DNA from 3 places in the Lederbergia sp. B243.17 genome. Region 3 is predicted to be linked to each of the others. Evidence: riboswitches for the same ligand, from Rfam matches in the RefSeq annotation. Region 3 holds a riboswitch; each other region holds the start of a gene.
What was found. A riboswitch is a leader RNA that binds a small molecule or an ion and turns the genes downstream of it on or off. The one in region 3 is predicted to bind cyclic di-GMP.

Region 1 (2,235 bases), on a different contig from region 3:
CAATCACATGAACGCCATTAAATTGCTCCTTCTTATAAACCATTCCTGAAAGAAACAAAGAAAATGCTGTCTGCTGGTCATGATTTCGGTATGTTTTATCCTCTGCGGATTGATGTTGCTTTAAAATTTGGATCAATTGTGTGTTATAAAGAATTGATAAAGTCGATCTGGATGCATCCTCTATCATTAAATCAAGATTATTGTTTAACTGTCTTATAGAACTTTCCGTATTACTTGTAACCTCCTCAACCTTCGATACTGCAAATATTTGGTGGACAGCAGCCCCTATAATTAGAAGTGGTATCAAAATAAGCAACGAGAAAGTAATAAAAATCTTAGATCGCATGTCCTTGTTCCCCCCCCTCAACTATGTAACAAATGTTGATACTAGATTGCCCTGCTTTCAATTATCAAAGTAATTGCAAGGCCTAAACCGATCTCGATACCCCATACAGAGACTGCACCTGCAGACATAGAGATTCCTCACCATGCTCCCGTGCCAAGCCTCCTTTTTCACAGACTGACCTCCTCTCTTAACCAAATGTTCGACAGTAACAAACTGAATTCTTCATGAACTCACATTTGTTTTCACTTGTATTTTAATATTCAGTTTATTATAAAAGTTTTCGACACCCGTTCATATAGATTTTGCTGAAAAAGCAACCTATTTGTTTAATTCATCACGACAAATTTCTACGTTTTACTGACTGGGTTTCATTTAGAATGGGGTCAACAACTATTCGAAGGCGGTATTGAGAATAAAGGCAATTCTGACCGAAAGGCGGATGCGCAAAGCCACAGGCCTACAGCTGCAAACTGCAGCCAGGGAAGCTGGGTTGCCTGAATATGCACTTCACATTCGGGAGGTTCATATGGAGAACGTCGTCGCAATTACTGTGGAAGGGTTAGACCAAGAGTGGGTTGCGCTCATCGTTGAAGCTATGCAGGCTGGGATGGATCCAAAGGAGATTCAAGAATTTTTTCGCAGTCATTCTATCAGGAGCAAGGAGTAGACGGATGTTTTTCTGTTCTGCAAATGGAACATACTCTTCGTTATATGCTATAATTCAGGCGAAGGAAGGTGTTCTATATGATCGGTGAACGGATTCGGGAGTATCGACTGCAGAAAGGGCTGTCGCTTTCAGAGCTAGCAGAAAAAGCGGGGGTTGCCAAATCTTATTTAAGTTCAATTGAGCGCAACATACAACAAAATCCTTCAATTCATTTTTTAGAGAAGGTATCTGAGGTGCTGGATGTACCTGTAAATGTCCTACTGGATGAAGAAGTGATTGCTCCAGATGAGCTAGACTTTGAATGGAAACGACTAGTACTGGAAGCGATGAATTCAGGCGTATCCAAGCAGGAGTTCAAGGAATTCATTGAGTTCAATAAATGGAAATTAGAAAAAAAATAAACGTTCTGTCGGCCCTTTCGCCACAGAACGTTTTCTATTTTGCCTCATCTTGTTTGCGGTAGAAATAGATTGTCATCAATATCATGATTGATAAAAAATAGACACCATAGATGGCGATCGCACTCCATTTGCTGTCCGTAAACACACTCCCCGCCAGTGTGAAGATGAGGACAACCGGAATTTTCCCAAGCAGAGACGCGACAAAAAATGTGAGGCTGCGGACGGTGCTCATCCCTGCTAATACGTTCAGCAGCGGGGCAGGAACAACTGGGACCAATCTTAGTGCAAGAATGCTGAGAAAAGCATTTTCCTCGAAATACCCCTCATATTCACTTGCCTTCGGATATTTCCGTAGGATTTTTTCCATCCATTCCTGAAAGCCGTATCTTGCCATCCAGAACATTGCAATGGAACCAAGCATGACGCCCGCTAAGCTGATGCCTGTCCCTTGAAGCACACCGAACACCGAGCCGATCAATCCTGCAATCACAGCGAAAGGAACGACTGGAAAGAATACAAGCAAAGCAACAAATACAATGCTGATCAGGATAGCTGTCCCTCTGCCGGATTCTATTGCAGCCATCATTGCCGACTTTTGTGAAAATGCAAAGCCAACGAGCAAAAGCGCGGCCGCAATCATGATGATTTTTTTCAAACGGACAACCCCCTCTTCGACTTTATGTAAAACAACTTCCGATCCAAAAAACATGGAGCACAGCAATGACTGAATAAAACAGCGAGGCTGCAGCTGCCAGGCCGACGACCCACGTGCTGTTCTTTAACCTGTCAATAAACATAAACAGCAGCACAATCAGGGAAAA
Region 2 (2,235 bases), on a different contig from region 3:
TCAATGTAACATCATCAACGTGCTTAAATACTTCATTGATAATATCTACTGCATTCTTCATAGCGGCGTTCTGATCGTCAGTTCCGCTGGCAACTTCTTGAATTGATTCCGTGATTTGATTGGAGGCTTCTTGATTCTCGACTGAAGAAGCAGCCAGCTCCTCAGATGTAGCCGACAATTGCTGCGATTCAAGCGATATCTTTTTCATTGTCTCTTTTAAACTACTAGCCATAATGTTGTAATTCTTACCCATCTCTCCAATTTCATCATTTGACGTAACCTTGACTAATTGGGTCAAATCACCTTTGGACATCGCTAGAGATAAATCACTAATACTTTTGATTCTCCCCGTTATCCTTAAACTAAACAAGATGGAAATGAGCACAGATATAACAGCGAAAATCCCGCCGATAATGAATATTTTGGAGCGCACAGAATTTGCAGTAGCTAAAAGTTCACTCTTCTCAACAACAGCGATATATTTCCAGCCTTCATTTTTTGAGGAGACTGTGTTTAACACATAGTCTTTTCCGTCAATTTTTGTTTCAAATGAACCATCTTTACTTAAATCCTTTAGTTCAGGAACGTTAAGCTCAGAAATTGGCTTAAAGTTCATATCTGGATTCTTTGGATGTGCAAGAATAGTTCCATCACCTTGCGCTAAAATTACATATCCATTTTCACCTATGCTGATTTCCTTAATAATATCGGTCAAACCTTCTAAACTAACATCCAGGCCTAGCACTCCGGCTGGTTTTCCGCCTTTTTCAATCGCAACGACATTACTTACAATAATTCCTTCAATCCCAGTTGCGGCATAGGCACTTGTTAATTTTACTTTCCCTGGTTCTTCAATACCGGTAGTATACCAAGGGCGGTCTCTCGGATCGAAACCAGCCGCTACAGGCCCCTCAGGATATTGTACATATCCCCCATCGGATGTGCCCATATAAACATAAGCTGCATTAGGATGACTTTTACCGAATTGATAGAGTACATTATATATTGCTTTTTCTTTCTCCCCATTTGTTGAAGGGGTCATGTTGATTGTCTCTTCTCCTGGTATATCTTTATAAGAGGTAATGCTTGAATCAGCACTTACTACCTCTGGGTTGGTAGCTAATAAATTTACATTCTCTCTAATAGAATCAAAATACAAAGAAATTCCATTATCTACCTGTTTAATTTCTCTTTCACTAGCATTGATATAATCTTTTTGAGTTATATCACCAACCGTTTTATTAACTAAAAAGCCAATTAAAATAACAGGTACTAGTGATAAGAGTAAGGAAAAAATTAAAAACTTTGCTTTAAATGAAAATCCTTTTCTATTCATGTCTCCTAACCTTTCCATTTTTAATTAACCCAAGCACAAGATTCCTGCTGCTCCATAGTCATTACATGCTTATTTCACTACTGTCTCATCCCTTTTCCAGCAAAATTATTACCCTACATTCACAATTCACGAAAAAGCAACACAGGTTTATGTAATTAATTTTTATTCCTGGGATTAGAATTGCAAAAAAAAAACTACTCTATGAAATATAGAATAGCCAAACAAAGGATAATAATATGCATTAATCCACTCTTTGGTAACCAGGCGATCATCGTTTAGATTACGGATTCATCCATCTCTAAACCTTAGACCCTAGGCTTTGCGTCCTACCCTTTCGGAATAGTTTGCCTTTATCTTCCATATAACTAATACTAAAATCACGCTTGACCATAATCTCACATAATCCGACAAATTTCAACATTTTTAGCAAAAAAGGTAATCTTTTTCAAATTAGGAATGTTCTTTACTGAATGAACTTAAATGGTTGCAACTAGTTCAGAAGTCGGATATTGCTTGTAGTTTCCCCACAGTTTTCCTATGAAATTAGGTCACTAAACTAATATCGGACTGGAATAACAATTTTTAATAGGCTTTTTGAAAACAATATTGTTTGGTACCAAAATAGATTCTTATACTGCACATCCACATAGCCCAAAAGTACTAGAAGGGAGCCTTCCATAAGCCCCCTCGCCTTATGGGATAAAACACCTAATTCAGGAGAGAAATTTAATATATAATTGTCCTTTCTTCCCTTACGTCTTGTTTTCGTATTTCTCATTCAAGCATCTATAGCTCTACGCAAAAAAAGGCCTTGCAGCAATTCGTCGCTGCAAAGCCTCGTTGAAGGAACTCTAAAAACTACCTTATACCATCTTTCCGGTTACCGATTTAGCGGTTCT
Region 3 (2,235 bases):
AGCGTCTGATCCGGTTATAGATGCCAAGGATTTGCCGCCATCCATAGAAGATTCCGACCGGATAGCAAAGAATCATCAATAATATCAGGGCATCATTGATGCCGAAACGAAAAACCGTTCCGGAGTATGTCACCATTGCGTAAACAAGCGTAAAAATCGCCAAAATTAGACCTATGGCAAACAAAGCTAGAATCTTTTTAAGTTCCCTTTTATATAACATCATTCTATCAGCCTCTCAATATATGTATTCCAATCAAACAGCTTGTTTCATATTCAACTTCTCAATCCGGATCGTAGGCGCCGGGTGGCTTGCTGCCAAATTCGCCCACAGCCCTTTTGCACCTTCCGCCTCCATTCTTTCGAAACTAGATAAAACATCGATTAGCGGCTCCCCATAACCAATCCGACGAGCAAAGTCATCAGCCTCGAACTCATTTTGCCTTGATGTATGCATGACAAGCGCGGTTCCAAACTTTGTCCAAAGCCACATCATCGCTACAAGCACCCAATCGATAAAAAATGAGACAATCAATGAACCGATACTCCTGTTAGCGATACTCACCACCGTACCTGCAACCGTGATGAACAATCGGTACAGCAAAAACATGAACGAAACAATCATGTTTCCGACCGCCACGACCAGTACCAAATCCGTATCTTTATGGGATAAATGGCCAAACTCATGGGCAAGCGTTGCCTTGATTTTCGAATCGCTATAACCGATTAGACCGGTCGTCAGACAAATCGTTTTTCTCCCTGTCGCAAATGCATTGGGGCTCTGCTCATCTGTCACAAACAACTGAACATTGTCCGAAATGCTCGGATCCAGTTCCTTCGCCCTCTCATAAACCTCCTCGAACAATGGTTGCAATCGCTCCTTCATTGCCCCTTCCTCCACTCGACGGCAGCCGTTCTGAATACGGAGAATCCACTCTCCCAATGGCGAAAGTGCTGCAACAAGCGAAGCAACGTACAAAGTGAGTCCCAGCAGCCAATTTTGGAAAAGCAACATTACGATGAGCGTATTCAGCACAAGATAAACGATAAGGCCTGTATTCTGCTTCCTAAGTAACCGCTTTGCAAAATCAACAATATACACATGCATCCTTCCTTTCACTTAAAATTTTCCACGACAAAAAACCATGGTCTCCTAACCATAGCCCCTTCAGAGGAAGACATTGCTTTCCCACTTTGCGGCAGCCTGACAATCATGTCGCCTTATTTCAGCGATTTAGACTCATGGCTTTGCGTCCTTCCCTTTCGAAAAGTTTGCCTTTATTATGATTTTTAGGAAAAAAGTTTTATAACATGGTAATTATAAAACCGAAACTTCTCTTTGTAAATTAAAATTTTACTACTAAATAACCAGGTAAAAAGAGCTAGTTTTTATAAAAACAGCTTTTTAGATTAGAGGGGGCAGCTTTCACATTCAAAAACAACCGATGAGCTATTACCCTCTTTTTACGTGACTCCAAGTCGTCCGCTCCATTCTCAGCTTCACCAACTGTTCGATGTGTATGCGGCTTCCAATAAACACACCGCTACTTCAAGTCAAAACTAGGCTGCCGCGGCAAACCGTAATGCTATAATAAATCAACCTAGTGAAGGAGTGACAAACATGACAATCAATGACAAAGCACGCGAAGATCTATTACAGGAAGTAGACAGCCTGACTGACGAGGAAATCAACAAAAAACCAGCCGAAAACGAATGGTCCATCGCCCAAGTGCTGGAGCATCTCGTCCTTATGGAAGGGGGCATCACCCAGACCATTGCAGAACACTACAAAACCGGTGAAGAAAACCATGTTGAAGACAAACCAATCGAACTGTCCGTCAACCGCTCAACAAAAGTAGACGCTCCTCACTTCGCCGTACCGAGCGAAGACTACAAAACCCTCGCCGAGCTAAAGGCGAAACTCGACCACACCCATGCTGCTTTACGATCATTTGCTGAAAGTTCAAACGACTCAATACTTGAATCAAAATCCTACCCGCATCCCGCCTTCGGAAAAATGAATCTAAAACAATGGATCCCCTTCGTCGCCTATCATGAAATGCGCCATACAGATCAAATTAGAGAAGTGAAAAGGAAATTAGGTCTGGCCTGAAAAATGCTCCTGATGGGAAGTGAACCATCAGGAGCGTTTTTTTGAATGGGCGGGCGGTTGTTTTCGGATGGGTGTGCGCTATTCGCGGATAGCCGCTACTTATTCTCGTATAGCCGCCGGTTATT

Region 1: linked by a shared signal. The riboswitch ahead of AC0TWI_RS18665 (anti-repressor SinI family protein) and the one ahead of AC0TWI_RS10160 (M48 family metalloprotease) in region 3 are both predicted to bind cyclic di-GMP.
Region 2: linked by a shared signal. The riboswitch ahead of AC0TWI_RS07505 (methyl-accepting chemotaxis protein) and the one ahead of AC0TWI_RS10160 (M48 family metalloprotease) in region 3 are both predicted to bind cyclic di-GMP.

Annotation. Positions count from the first base shown of each region.
Region 1 is NZ_JBWBKF010000089.1:11,372-13,606, forward strand. It holds gene AC0TWI_RS18660 (cache domain-containing sensor histidine kinase) at 1-346, opposite strand, end outside; cyclic di-GMP riboswitch class I at 754-844, shown strand; gene AC0TWI_RS18665 (anti-repressor SinI family protein) at 873-1,013, shown strand; gene AC0TWI_RS18670 (helix-turn-helix domain-containing protein) at 1,091-1,414, shown strand; gene AC0TWI_RS18675 (TVP38/TMEM64 family protein) at 1,449-2,069, opposite strand; gene AC0TWI_RS18680 (DUF5658 family protein) at 2,092-2,235, opposite strand, start outside.
Region 2 is NZ_JBWBKF010000039.1:51,647-53,881, reverse strand. It holds gene AC0TWI_RS07505 (methyl-accepting chemotaxis protein) at 1-1,336, opposite strand, end outside; cyclic di-GMP riboswitch class I at 1,589-1,695, opposite strand; gene AC0TWI_RS07500 (MurR/RpiR family transcriptional regulator) at 2,200-2,235, opposite strand, start outside.
Region 3 is NZ_JBWBKF010000055.1:97,261-99,495, forward strand. It holds gene AC0TWI_RS10155 (hypothetical protein) at 1-223, opposite strand, end outside; gene AC0TWI_RS10160 (M48 family metalloprotease) at 254-1,099, opposite strand; cyclic di-GMP riboswitch class I at 1,193-1,284, opposite strand; gene AC0TWI_RS10165 (DinB family protein) at 1,619-2,110, shown strand.